2 regions of the Paenibacillus sp. FSL H7-0716 genome follow, and region 2 is predicted to be linked to the other one. Evidence: riboswitches for the same ligand, from Rfam matches in the RefSeq annotation. Region 2 holds a riboswitch; the other holds the start of a gene.
The links. A riboswitch is a leader RNA that binds a small molecule or an ion and turns the genes downstream of it on or off. The one in region 2 is predicted to bind S-adenosylmethionine.
Positions count from the first base shown of each region.

Region 1: linked by a shared signal. The riboswitch ahead of metA (homoserine O-acetyltransferase MetA) and the one ahead of MHH60_RS23460 (methionine ABC transporter ATP-binding protein) in region 2 are both predicted to bind S-adenosylmethionine.

Region 1 covers NZ_JBBODA010000026.1:39,102-46,262, reverse strand. The annotation lists gene MHH60_RS25095 (PLP-dependent transferase) at 530-1,702, opposite strand; gene metA (homoserine O-acetyltransferase MetA) at 1,739-2,659, opposite strand; SAM riboswitch class I at 2,775-2,904, opposite strand; gene corA (magnesium/cobalt transporter CorA) at 3,302-4,237, shown strand; gene MHH60_RS25080 (HRDC domain-containing protein) at 4,324-5,340, opposite strand; gene MHH60_RS25075 (ROK family protein) at 5,551-6,432, opposite strand; gene MHH60_RS25070 (5'-3' exonuclease) at 6,596-7,161, opposite strand, start outside.
Region 2 covers NZ_JBBODA010000022.1:58,708-65,868, reverse strand. The annotation lists gene MHH60_RS23480 (putative polysaccharide biosynthesis protein) at 1-172, shown strand, start outside; gene MHH60_RS23475 (thioredoxin family protein) at 251-595, shown strand; gene MHH60_RS23470 (COX15/CtaA family protein) at 689-1,681, shown strand; gene MHH60_RS23465 (Cthe_2314 family HEPN domain-containing protein) at 1,837-2,571, shown strand; SAM riboswitch class I at 2,674-2,809, shown strand; gene MHH60_RS23460 (methionine ABC transporter ATP-binding protein) at 2,912-3,928, shown strand; gene MHH60_RS23455 (methionine ABC transporter permease) at 3,958-4,587, shown strand; gene MHH60_RS23450 (MetQ/NlpA family ABC transporter substrate-binding protein) at 4,645-5,511, shown strand; gene MHH60_RS23445 (NifU family protein) at 5,670-5,918, opposite strand; gene MHH60_RS23440 (YuzB family protein) at 6,000-6,254, shown strand; gene MHH60_RS23435 (NAD(P)/FAD-dependent oxidoreductase) at 6,666-7,161, opposite strand, start outside.

The sequences.
Region 1 (7,161 bases), on a different contig from region 2:
ATAGTAACATAAGGATAAAGTAAGTATGTAACTTATACCTTATATTTTAATAAATGAACAGTTCATTTCCTCATCGTATCACAATCTGAACAGCTTGAAAAACTTTTTACTTTCTCAGCAAGATACCATCCAGCAGAAAGAGTCCTTACATTGCTGCCTGCACCCGGTGAATCAAAATTCCTTGAGTCTGCCGGACACAGATGACGTTATTAGTTAGTATTTAGCCTTTGGAGCATAGTTATGGACTCCAGCGACGCTATTCCTTGACAAAAGACTCATGAAGGCTGGTTTTTTAGCGCAATAGCTGCTGTGGAGTCCGTTAACATTCCAAATGTGTAATAATGCTGTGTCTAAGGTCATCTGTGTCCAATAACGAAAAGGCCAAAAAGAAGAGCTATCCCAGCAGCCAATTCCCGGCTTATGAGACAGCTCTATTTCATCCTCCGTCTAACACCAGCTCTAAATCAACGGTGAGATAGATCCTCGATATTTTCCAGCAATTCAGTGCCGATCCGGGTTGCCGTTACTTTTACTTCGTTTCGATTTCAGCCCGCGCAGCCTCCAAAGCATGACCAAGATCAGCAATTAGATCCTCCGCATGTTCAATGCCGACCGAGAAGCGCAGCAATCGATCATCTACACCCACCGCATTCCGAATCTCCACAGGAATGTCCGCATGCGTCTGTACTGCAGGATAGGTCATTAGCGATTCAACCCCGCCGAGGCTCTCCGCGAAGGCAATAAGCCGGATATGACGAAGCAGAGGCTCTACGTATCTGGCATCTTTTAATTTGAAAGAAAAAATTCCGGTATTGCCCGAGGACTGGCGATTCTGGATTTCATATCCCGGATGATCCGGCAGGCCTGGATGAAACACTTCCGCAATCGCCGGATGCTCTTGCAGATAGCGGGCAATTGCTAATGCATTACTCTCGTGCCGTTCCATACGCAGGGCCAGTGTCTTCATGCCTCTCATCAGCTGATAACTGTCTGTTGGCCCAAGCACAGCGCCAATAGAGTTATGTAGAATCGCTATTTCAGCGGATAATTCAGCTCCTTTAGATACAATAAGACCAGCAAGTACATCATTGTGTCCGCCCAAATATTTGGTAGCACTATGGACTACAATGTCCGCACCTAATTCCAGAGGACGCTGGAAAAATGGAGTCAGCAGTGTATTGTCTACAATTGTGAGCAGCCCATGATGGCGGGCCCAAGTAGCAACGGCTGCAATATCCGTAACCATCATCAAAGGATTCGTTGGCGTTTCAATAAATATTGCCTTCGTATTTGGAAGACGTGAAGCCTCAAGCGCATCCAAATCATTCGTATCTACATAGGAAGCAGTGATTCCAAACTTGGACATAATTCGTTCCAACAAACGATAGGTCCCGCCGTAAAGATCCAGCGAAACGATCAAGTGATCGCCTTGCCCAAACAGGGTAAATATGGTTTGAATAGCTGCCATCCCAGAACTACAGGCAAAACCTGCATCACCAGACTCCAATTCCGCAGCCGCGTTCTCCAGTACGGAACGGGTTGGACTTTTGGTACGGCTATAATCGAAACCTGTGCTCTGCCCAAGCTTCGGGTGACGGAATGCCGTAGCATTATAGATAGGAAAATTAATGGCTCCGGTAGCCGGATCTTCTTGTGAACCTATTTGTGCCAGTCTGCTTTCAATCCTAAGTTTGTCGTCCATGATAAATGCCTCCTAAATTGTAATGTAGCGCTGATCTTAATAAACAATCGGGTCGATATCGTAAGGTGTCTCTTGATATACATAGTAATTGAGCCAATTAGAGAATAATAAGTTGGCATGTGCACGCCACACTGCAGGAGGTGTTCTTTCTGGATCATCTTTAGGGAAATAGTGTTTCGGCAAGGCCATCTCCATGCCTCTCTCCAAATCACGATCATATTCCCATTTCAAGGATAACGGATCGTATTCGGAATGTCCGGTCACAAATATTTGTTTGCCGTCGGTCGTAGCTACTAGATACATACCAGCTTCTTCGGATTCCGCCAGAATCTGCAGATCTGGATTGCTCTCAATATCTTCGCGGGAGACATCGGTATGACGGGAATGCGGTACATGGAATACCTCGTCAAAGCCGCGCAGCAATTTAATGTTATTTTGATTAATCGTATGGGAGAATACTCCAAAACATTTTTCAGGCAAAGCCACTTTACGAACACCAAAATGATGATACAACCCTGCCTGTGCCGCCCAACAGATATGCATGGTCGAAGTCACATTATCCTTGCTCCATTCAAAAATCTCTTTTAGCTCTTCCCAATAGGATACTTCCTCAAACTCCATTTGCTCTACAGGTGCTCCTGTAACAATTAGACCATCCAAACGGCGGTGGCTGATCTCGTCGAAAGTTTTGTAAAAGCTTCTCAAATGCTCAGCAGAAGTATTCTTAGAAGTATGTGAGCGTGGGTGCAGCAAGGTAACGTCAACTTGTAGCGGTGAATTTCCTATTAAACGCAGCAATTGAGTCTCCGTCGTTTCTTTAGTCGGCATGAGATTCAGAATAGCAATCCTTAGTGGACGGATATCCTGATGGAAAGCCAAACTATCATCCATCACAAAAATATTTTCACCGGATAGTATTTCTTTTGCTGGTAAACTGTCGGGAATTTTAATTGGCATTGTCTTTCCACTCCTTAACTGTATTTAGGTTATCTTGTCAAATCGCGGCTTTCTGAACAATAAAAAGACCTTTCTCGGAAAACGAGAAAGGTCATATCTACTGTCATATGCGCCTCTCTCATCTGCCAGAAACTTTTGGACGGGGTTTAGTCGTCAACAAAGTTCCGCAAGAATTAGCACCGTGCGTTCACACGCCGGTTGCCGGGTTTCATAGGGCTAGTCCCTCCACCTGCTCTTGATAAGATTTAGCTGTATTCAATTAAATTTCTTTAAAATTCACTTTAAATCATGAACCTCCTTTTCGTCAAGTCCATACAATGCTGAAGTAGCCTCAAAGTAACAATAAATTTGCTTGAAAGAGGCATACTCCGTTGTTATACTAGACAAGTATTTCATACCTGAACGAAAAGAAGAGGTGAGAAGAAGAATGGAAGGCGACCCGAGCTCGCAATTAAGTGTACAGAATGAGCAACCACACAGGATAATCATCAGCTTGCCGGCGGCGGGAGCAGTTCTTCTTCATGCCCTCGAATCGTCATTCGGCCTCTTGTATTGATTGTAACGCCGGCCAAGCTGATTTTTTTCTCTGTGCTTAATTAGCAGTCCCTGGTGAAGACCCGGGGATAGAAGGAGTGGAATCAGATGAAAATCCGGCTGGTGAATGCAGGGGTTTTTACACCTATTGATGAAATTGATGAAACATTGACACCCCCAACAGAAGGGTTCTATTGGATTGATGCAGATGTGGAGGATTTGGAGCTGCTTCAGCCCCTGTTCAACCTGCATGATCTCGCTGTTGAGGATTGCCTTAGTGAAGAGGATCAACGTCCAAAGATCGAAATATACGAAAGTCATTACTTTATTGTTGTAAACAGCATCCGCTTTGATGATGAGGAGATCTTCCTGCGGGCGCTCAATATATTCTTGGGCAGACATTATATTATTACTGTAACGAAACAAAAGATTCACGAGCTACGCGTCCTGAAGCCCATGTTATGGGAACAAGAGGTTAGCGAACCTGACCAATTCCTTTACCTGCTTATTGACCTTGTCGTAGATAATTATTTCTCCGTAGGTGACCGAATTGAAGCCCGGATTGAGAAGCTTGAAGAGGATATTCTAATGCATACCAAGAAATCTCATCTGAGTGAGATTATCGGTCTTCGAAGTGAAATCTTATGGTTAAAGAAGATGCTGGGACCACAGAAAGAGGTTATCAATACCCTGAACAAAAAAGACCTCCGTCTGATTGATGATCAGCTGCAGAAATATTTTAGCGACATTTATGAAAATGCAGTTAAAATATCAGAAACTTTTGAGACGTACCGCGATCTCATGGGCAACTTACGTGAGGCCTACCAATCCAGTATCGCCAACCGCGCCAATGAAATTATGAGAGTATTTACCGCGATTACAACGATATTCATGCCTTTGACCGTAATTACCGGAATCTATGGGATGAACTTTGATCATATGCCTGAATTGCATACGAAATACGGTTATTTTGCCGTGATAGGTCTAATGTTGACGTTAGGCTGTGGGATGCTGTATGTATTCCGCAAGAAAGAATGGCTATGAAAATAAACGGACGAATAGGTAAGACGAAGGCCCTTTAACCCTATGGTGTAAGGAAGCCTTCGTCTTTTTGATATGAGAAAAAGCTACTAGAAACTGGTCTCCATGTCCACTTTAGGAGCTTGCTCCCGCCGGAAACGAATGCGCATCAGCCGTAGACGTTCATAATAGCTATCCAGCCCTTCTGCTGCTGAAAAATCCTCCCCATACACCTTATGCAGCACTGGCTTTAGAAAAAGATCTCCTACCTCTACATAGGCATTCCATATCGCCTCCTGCTCATTCTGCGGCACATTTTCCAGTTCTACCTCGATCAGTTTCTCCACGCAATAACCTTCTCTTTCCAGCTCCTCTACCGCTTCAATCAGTTCGCGACGGTTCACTCCACTGTTCACCTTAAGCTGTTCTAACCCTAACCCATTCTCGATCCCTTGCAGCAGAATTCGCCGTAATCGCAGTCTTTCTAGCTGTTTCTTATATTTGACCTCTTTCTGTTTATAGAGCCAGGATACAAAAGAGTCCTCCTCAATTTCTTGGTGTACCCAATTCAAAGGAAAGGAATGTTCCCTTGCAGCCGTAGAGGTTATAGCCAACCAATCCGTACCATATTGGGCTACCTTTCCTTCCCCTACACCAGGGATCTGCAGCAGCTCCTCTGGTGTATGCGGCAAGAAAGTGCTTATCAAACGTAACAAACGATTGCTGGCAAGAATGTAAGGGGCTTTCCGTTCACTAGAAGCTCGGCTGCGGCGCCAAGCACATAACTCCTCATAAATAGCTTCGTTCCCATTATATTCACTGTAATATTGCAGCCTTAGCTGCTCCTGATTACGCCCAGCAAGGCAGTCTTCTTCATGAAATACGCCATCAATCAACGGCCGATAGCCATCCCCCATCTTCACCGCCAGCTCATGCCTGTAAACACAAAGCATTTCATTCCATGACCCCCCCGCGTACCACAAATGCTCCTGCGTCTCCTCACCGCCTGAAAAATCACGCCAGCCCAGGCTCCACACTCCTTCTTCCTCTCCAATCCATAGCTGAGCGAACACCTCTTGATCCACCCCAGATACTCTGGATAAGCGATTCATAAATACAATTTGCATATTCATCCCTGCCTTTCTCGTCTTCAGCAAGCACTATACCTACCGGGTCTGAGCTACTCTTCGCTGGTGTGAATCCCACACTGTCAGACTCGGAAAACGCAAAAAAGCACCCCTCTCACGATAAACGTGAAAGAGGTGCTCCCTCATTAAATGCTATACTGTTAGATCCTACAATACCATATATTTCCTAACAGTCAATATCTTTTTATACTAGTTTCTTGCCAAAGCTAAGGTTGCCAGTCCAATCGCACCTGCAAGTCCTGCATTATCTCCAAGCTGCGGTGGCACAACGTAATTATCAATATCGGTATTGAGCGCTGGATGCTGAACATAACCTTTAAGCAGCTCTTGCAGCTTAGTACGGATTAGCGGGAACAAGTGGCTTTGCTTCATGACACCACCGCCCATTACGATTTTTTCGGGAGACAGAATCAGCACGTAATTCATAAGTGCATGTGCAAGATAATGAGCTTCCATGTCCCAAGCTGGATGATCTACAGGCAGCTCGCCTGCTGGTTGCCCCCAGCGTTTGCCAATCCCCGGACCTGCGGCTAACCCTTCAAGGCAATCGCCATGATAAGGGCAGTAGCCCTCAAACGTGTCCTCTGGATGTCTGCGAACTAGAATATGTCCCATCTCAGGATGAGACAATCCATGCACCATCTGACCTCCAACAACTGCTCCCGCTCCAATGCCTGTCCCAACCGTAATATAAAGGCAGCTGTCCAGACCTTTAGCCGCTCCCCATTTACTTTCCGCAAGCGCTGCACCATTCACATCCGTATCAAAACCGATCGGCACGTTAAATTGCTCAGCCATGGTACCTACCAAATTATATTGTCCCCAATGAGGTTTTGGTGTCGTTGTTATGTAACCATAAGTAGGGCTGTCCAGCACGGGATCAATCGGTCCAAACGATCCAATACCAAAAGCTTCTACATTCTTCCCATTAAAATAGTCGATTACGAGTCCCATCGTTTCTTCCGGTGTTGTTGTCGGAAAGCTAACTCGGTCCAGAATGGTACCGTCCTCATAACCAATTCCGCATACAAACTTCGTTCCACCTGCTTCAATCGCTCCCAATAACTTCATAGCAACTATCTCCCTTCTCCATTAAGCAATAATCCGCCATCCAGTGTAAAAATAAAAAATAATATAAAATAAAACAATCAACAGCCCTTATTATACGTTGGATGAAGCGCTATCACAATAATAAAACTCCCTTCATGCTATTTTGCATGAAGGGAGACTATTGTTAACCCAGATCACCTAACTCAATCTGTACAATTCCCCGTTCGTCCTGCACCTCAGCGATCAAATGCATCAGGCTGCCAAATTCCAGTTCTTGAAATTTACGCGCGGCTGTTTCCCGCTGTAATTGCCATAAAGCTTCTGCCAGCTCACAGACCACAGGCACATCACAACGGATTTCAGCCAGCTCTCTTGATAGATGCAGCATATCAAGGTCGGCTTCAATTTTGGACCGTACACCTTTGGGGAGCAAGTGAAGGTTCTCAATTACACCTTCAACTGTACCGTATTCCGTTAACAGCTTCAGCGCGGTTTTCTCACCAATCCCTTTTACACCAGGGTAATTATCACTTGTATCGCCCATAAAGCCCTTCAGGTCAATAACCTGTCTAGGAGTTAGACCTTTATCCTCAAGCAATTCTGCAAGGTCATAAACTTTATAGTTGGAGCGTCCTTTTTTCATAATGACGACCTTAACATTCTCATCAATAAGCTGCAGCATATCATGGTCACCCGTCAGAATGTAAACCTCAGAATTATCGCTGTAACAGGATGCTAGCGTACCAATGC
Region 2 (7,161 bases):
TCTGATCACTTGTCTTGTTGTAGGAGCCGCTGTTGTTGTTATTTATCTAGTACTGCTTATTGTGCTGGGCGTGCTGACTAAACAGGAAATCTCCAGTTATCCGCGGGCGCTGCAAAAATTATTGAATCCGCTGATGAAGTTACAGCCTGCACGTGTTCGTATGAGAGAATAGGTTTGACTTCTACCCTGCATTTTGCTTCACTTAAAGAGTAGAAAATAGACAGATATTGAAGAAGGGACTGAGTAAATCATGGACAAAATTAGTTCTCCTGCTGAATTTCAGGTAGCCATTCAATCACCTCGATTAACAGTGGCCATCTTCAAGGCTGACTGGTGCTCGGATTGCAAATTTATCGATCCTTTTATCCCAGAGGTAGAGCAGGCTTATGCAGACCGCCTTACACTGGTTGAGGTAGATGTTGATGCCGTGGGCGATGTTAGCCAAGAACAAAATATTATGGGTATTCCAAGCTTCGTCGCATATTCGGATGGACGGGAATTGGTTAGATTCGTTAATAAATTGCGCAAATCCCGTGAAGAGATTGAGAATTTCCTTGATAAAGCGGTCCAAGTGCATCAAAGCCTTCAAAAGTAATTCCTAAGGAACCACCGCTTTCGCCTGTTTGTGCAAAAGCGGTGGTTTTTTGAAATATAAGTCTGGCTGCTTCTTCATTACTAAAAACTGCGGGTGATATTTTTGACGACAAATCAGTTGAAATGGCTTAGTTATCTTACTTGCCTTATCATGTTCCTCGCTGTACTCGGAGGAGCGGTAGTGACGAAGACTGGATCGGGCTTGGAATGCGGAAATGAATGGCCGCTCTGTCATGGGAAATTAATTCCGGCTTATACTATAGGCTCGATGATTGAATACACCCATCGCTTGTTTAGCGGTTTGGCGGGGTTATTCTCACTTGCCTCGATGTTTGCTTTTTGGCGTTATGCCCGTACTCGGCGCGATTTGCTGGGATATGCATTTATGACTTTATTATTCGTCATCGTTCAAGGTGGTATGGGAGCGCTTGCAGTAATTAAATCCCAATCCGCCGCTGTAATGGCGCTGCATATGGGTTTTTCTTTGATCGCCTTTTCGAGCGCTATGATGTTGGCTCTTGGAACCAAGAGATGGCATGAAGCACGCGAATATGATCATAAGCTGGAAGCTCAAAAGAAGCCTGTAAGTAAGGCTTTTCGCAATTTAACCTGTTTTACTGCCATCTATTCTTATATTGTCGTGTATATTGGAGCTTTTGTAAGTCATACGGATTCACAAGGCGGGTGTTCGGGTTGGCCGCTTTGTAATGGAGAATGGGTTCCAGAGCTTTCCGGAGGTGTGGGTGTTGTTTTTATGCATCGGATTGCGGCTTTGATCTTATTCATGCTTACGGCGCTGCTTGGGCATTTAGCATTTTGGAAACATAAGGATTATCCAGAGCTTAGAGCGCTAGGTGTAGCTGCAGTGCTGTTATGCTTGATGCAGGTATTTAGTGGGGCGGCTGTGGTTTACACCTTAGATAATGAAAGATTGTACATATTTGCCGCTTTGGCTCATATTTTGCTGATTGCCAGTTTGTTTGGTGTCTTATGTTATATGAGTGTAAGAGTCTGGCAGTTAAATCGCGCGAGTAGTGTCGTGTCTGGAAAAAATGTAACGAACCCAATGATTCCACCGCCTTGGTAGAACATTCCCTCCGTGGATAGAGGTGCTTCACCCGCGGAATAATAAAGTGGAAATCGGTATATCGTGGAGCTGATTGGCCGATGCTTACGTCGCGAGTTTTGTACGAAGCAGTCCATGGAAGCAGACGCTGAACAAAACTTTAGGAGGACTGGGATATGCTGCGGGTATTACTTGGAGAGCCGCCTCGAAAGAACAGTGGTGTGTTGGCTGATGCGATGGAGAATATGGCCACTTTTGCAGCATTGCTGCGCAAGGAAATGAGTGCCCATGAGGATAATGACCATGAATACCGCAAGCTGGAGATTTGGACACGTGGGCTGATTTCCTCTCTGGATGAACTGGAGCAAAGTTGGTTCGCGGCCGCTTTTTACCGGAAATTAGTGATTGCGGGTTATATGGATGATATGACACCGGTGGAACAGGGCGATTATGCACGTTATGTTTATTTTTATAAAGATGGCTTTATCCGGGTTTTCTCTCTCCTGGACAAGCTTGGGACGGTACTGAATCATTTTTATGATCTCAAAACATCCAAATTAAAAACGCATTTTTCTTACTTTACAGTGCTGCGTCAGCTTCAATTATTGAATGTGCATCCTGCATTAGCGGATCAACTGGAGCAGATTAAGAACTCCTACCGCGATCCATTGGAGAATTTACGCAAGCGCAGAAATGCTGAAATTCATTATATGAATTCCGAAATGCAAGATGATCTGTGGCAGCGGCACCAGGGTTTGCATGACAAAATTCAGCTCGAGGATCTGGATAGCCATCTTGAGGATTTAAAACAATCGCTCGAAATGAACTGTAAGACATTAATTGCGGCATTCAGCTACAGCAATGAACAGCTGCGTAAGGAAATAAGCAAGGCAAAGAGCATAAAATCGTAATCGTTCAATATATTTCCTTTTGACAAAAATCGATAAACTCACTATACTTATGCTTGCATTAAAGTATGTACGATTTCAGAAAAAATATAATTTCATAACTTTATCTTATCGAGAGCGGCGGAGGGATAGGCCCGATGAAGCCCGGCAACCGATTTGTATCCAGCGCGTGAAGCGTTGTACAAATGTCATGGTGCTAATTCCTACAATGGCGCAGGTTGCGGTCGTTGGCAGATGAGAAGGCATTGTCTTAATAAACCCACAGAGCCTCTTGCGATCTGCATCGATCGTTGGAGGTTTTTTTGTATAGAATAAGTGAAGTATAAAGGGGGGGCGACGAGAGTTGATTAATCTAAAAGGGATAACAAAGGTTTATGGAAAAGGGAGTAATGCGGCAACAGCACTTTCTGGATTAAATCTGTCCATCGAGAAAGGTGAAATATTCGGAGTCATCGGCCACTCTGGAGCCGGGAAAAGTACATTGATCCGTTGCATTAATCTGTTGGAACGTCCGACAGAAGGAGAGGTCTGGGTAGACGGTGTTGAGCTAACCAGTCTTAACCAAGGTCAGCTGCAGGAACAGCGGCGCAAGATTGGGATGATTTTTCAACATTTCAATTTGCTGTCTTCGGCGACCGTATACGATAATATTGCCTTTCCACTGCGCCTTGCAGGTACATCTAGAACAGCTATTGATACAAAAGTGAAAGATCTGCTCGCTCTAGTTGGGCTTGAAGAACATAAAGATAAGTATCCTTCTCAGTTATCTGGAGGACAAAAGCAGCGGGTCGGCATCGCCCGGGCGCTAGCCAGTGACCCTGATGTACTGCTGTGTGACGAGGCCACTTCTGCGCTTGATCCTCAGACAACGGACTCCATTCTTAAGCTGCTGCTCGATATTAATAAAAGATTCCATTTGACCATTGTGCTGATCACACATGAAATGCATGTAATCCAGAGCATCTGCGACCGTGTCGCGGTCATTCATGGTGGTGGGATTGTTGAGCAAGGCAAAGTTACAGAGGTATTTCTCAAGCCGCAGCATGAGGTTACACGCGATTTCATCCGCAGTGAGACACAGAATGAAGGACCTCTTCGAGTGGCGCTTGATGCTGCTGCCGGGGATAACTCTCAAGCTGTCAAAATTACTTTTTTCGGAGAAAAAACTTACGGCTCGGCACTATCCGATGTCGTACGTGATACGGGTGTAAGCTTTGCAATCTTACATGGTACCATCTCAACGATTAAAGATGTGCCTTATGGACAGATGATTGTGCGGTTTGAAGGGCCAGGTGAGGCGATTGCTGTAACGATCTCCAGACTAATTGCTCAAGGCCTTGATGTGGAGGTGATTTCGTAATGAATTTTGCAGATCTAAATTGGCAAGAAATGATGGATGCTACGGTTGCTACTATAAAAATGATATTTTTTTCCGGATTGTTCACAATTATTCTTGGTTTACCACTCGGAATTCTATTGTATTTATGGGGGAAATCGAATAGTATAGTAATCAGAGTAACTTACTCGGTCTTATCATTACTTGTAAATATTCTACGTTCCGTACCCTTTATCATTTTGATGGTGGCTCTAATTCCTTTCAGCAAAGCCGTTGTTGGAACCTCCATTGGTGTACTCGGTACGATTCCACCTCTGGTGATTGGTGCAGCTCCGTTTTTTGCCCGCTTGGTAGAGACGTCGTTAAGAGAGGTAGACCGCGGAGTCATCGAAGCCGCACAGGGTATGGGAGCATCGACGAACCAAATTGTTATGCGTGTTCTTTTGCCAGAAGCTCGTCCAGGTCTGCTAGCTGGAGTTACGATCACACTGGTTACACTGGTTTCCTATACAGCAATGGCTGGCATGGTTGGGGGCGGCGGATTAGGTGACTTGGCGATTCGTTATGGTTACCACCGCTATGAGACGGAGATTATGATTGTTTCTATAATATTTATTGTCGTACTGGTGCAATTGCTACAAATGGCCGGTGACCGACTCGTAAAACATTACACACGGAAATAAGGTACATCCATATATATCCTTATTCAATACAAAATATAGACTAGAGGGGGATTTACAATGAAAAAAGTACTACTTACATTTTTTAGCCTGACACTGGTTGCGGTGCTTGCGGCTTGCGGTAACAACAATGCATCTAATAATGCTGGGAGCTCGGCTGCTACAACAGCACCAAACGCAGAAGCAACAAGTGAACCTACTAAAGATCCTGTGAAACTGGTCATTGGTGCCTCACCTGTGCCTCATGCTGAAATTTTGAAGGCTATTGCTCCATTGCTTGAAAAAGATGGAATTACACTTGAAATCAAAGAATTCACTGACTATATCCAACCTAATGTGCAGCTTGATGAGAAGGAGTTAGACGCTAACTTTTTCCAACACCAACCGTATCTGGATGACCAAAACAAAAATAATAAAACAGATCTGGTCTCCGTTGCATCCGTTCACGTTGAGCCTTTTGGAGCTTATTCCAAAAAAATCAAATCGATCGATGAGTTGGCTGATGGTGCAAAAGTTGCCATTCCGAACGATGCTACTAACGGTGGCCGTGCACTAATCCTACTTGCAAAAAATGGTCTGATTACCTTGAAAGATGATACAAACATTGCTGCAACGAAAGCAGATATCACTGAAAACAAGAAAAACCTCGACATCATTGAGTTGGAAGCAGCAATGCTCCCACGTCAACTGGATGAGGTAGATCTTGCTTTGATCAACACGAACTTTGCACTAGATGCTGGTCTTGTGCCAACTAAAGATGCACTGTTCATCGAGGGTGTAGATTCCCCTTATGCTAACATTTTGGTAACCCGTCAAGACAATAAAGATTCCGAAGCCATCAAAAAGCTGGTTGCTGCCCTGAATTCTCCAGAAGCTAAAGCTTTCATTGAAGAAAAGTACGAAGGTGCGATCATTCCAGCGTTTTAAGGAATTAAGCTAAATTTGTCTATAGTCATAACAAGAACCCGCAGCCAAGTTGGCTTGCGGGTTTTATGTTCTAAGGTTGTGAGAGAATGTTAAATCCTCTATAATAAGAAAATCCCGATCTCCTTTACAGGAGGATCGGGAGGGTTATTGAACGGGATTTAGAATACTTGAACTACTTCTTCAACGCCTTCTACTTCTTCAAGGAGGGCGCGTTCAATCCCGGCTTTCAAGGTGATCGTGGAGCTTGGGCAGCTGCCGCAGGCACCCATAAGTTTCAACTTAACGATGCCGTCTTCTACATCGACCAGTTCTACGTCACCGCCATCGCGCTGCAGGAACGGACGAAGCTTATCCAGCACTTCTAGTACTTCATCATACATTTCGGTGCTTTGTGCATTCTCACTCATTTCTCAATCACTCCTTTCGTAAGTTCATTATAGTACAAAAAGTTAAAAAATAAAATGGTTAGGCGGAATAGGGAGATCATCATGAGACCAATTATTGAATTTTGTTCCAGCAACATGGGTCACGGAACAGACAAGCTAATGCATAAGCTGGAGGAAAATCCGGATTATGATGTCATTGAATACGGATGTCTGAACAATTGTGGAGAGTGTTATTTAATGCCTTTCGCCATGGTTGAAGGTGACATTATTGCAGCAGACACTGTTGCAGAGCTAGAAGAGAAAATTGAAGCCAAGATCAAAGAGCTTGAGGCTTGGTTTAATATAGATCTTGACTAAATTTCTCGAGAAAAAAAGAGGGAGCACTCCATAATCTAAATTATGGAGTGCTCCCTCTTTTTGGAACCTTGCTTGAACAAAATCCACCAATTTGATCGATTAGGCAACATATTGGAGAGTGCAGGTGCTACCGTGAAGGTGCCACCGGACTCAGGTGACCTTATATTGAGTGTCTTCCTACATTTGGATAGCTATCGGACCCCATAGTCATTATTCACCTGAAAAGCAGCATAAATGAACCTCATTATAAGCAATAACTTCACTGGAGACCGAAACTCTCATCCAAAGGCTAAAAATTTGCGAATAAGGTCATCTGAGTCCGCAGGGTATACGCACCAATAACGTAAGAAAAGCTACTCTCGCGTTTATCTGAGAGTAGCTACCTTGAATACTTATGAACCAGCCTTAGGCTTATCCTAAAGTGCGTTTCGACATCCAGAGCACTCCGCTCTTGAGGATGCGGGGAACCCGTCCTTTGACGGAGCGTTGTCCCATAAGTCCGAATCCTGCTTTTTTGCCTAGTGATCCTAAAGTACCCTTCAGGCGAATAGGATGAAGCTTAGGAGTCTCTCCGCGCCAGGTCGCTTGAATAACCTGAGCTACCTGCTCACCCTGTGCTCCAGCGGCTTGTGCGCTTGGTGCGAATGGCAGACTGGCACAGTCACCAATCACATATACCTCAGGATAATCCGGTATACGATAATACTCATCCAGCATAATCCGTCCACCGCGGTCCTTCGACACATTCAAATCTTGAACTACTTTTACAGGTTGAATCCCTGCGGTCCATACTGTCACATCTGAAAGGATTTCCTCGTTACCGTTAAAAATCGAATCCTTCTCTACATGAGATACAGAGATTCGTCCCAGCGTTTGCACCTGATGGTGATGAAACCATTCCTCTACG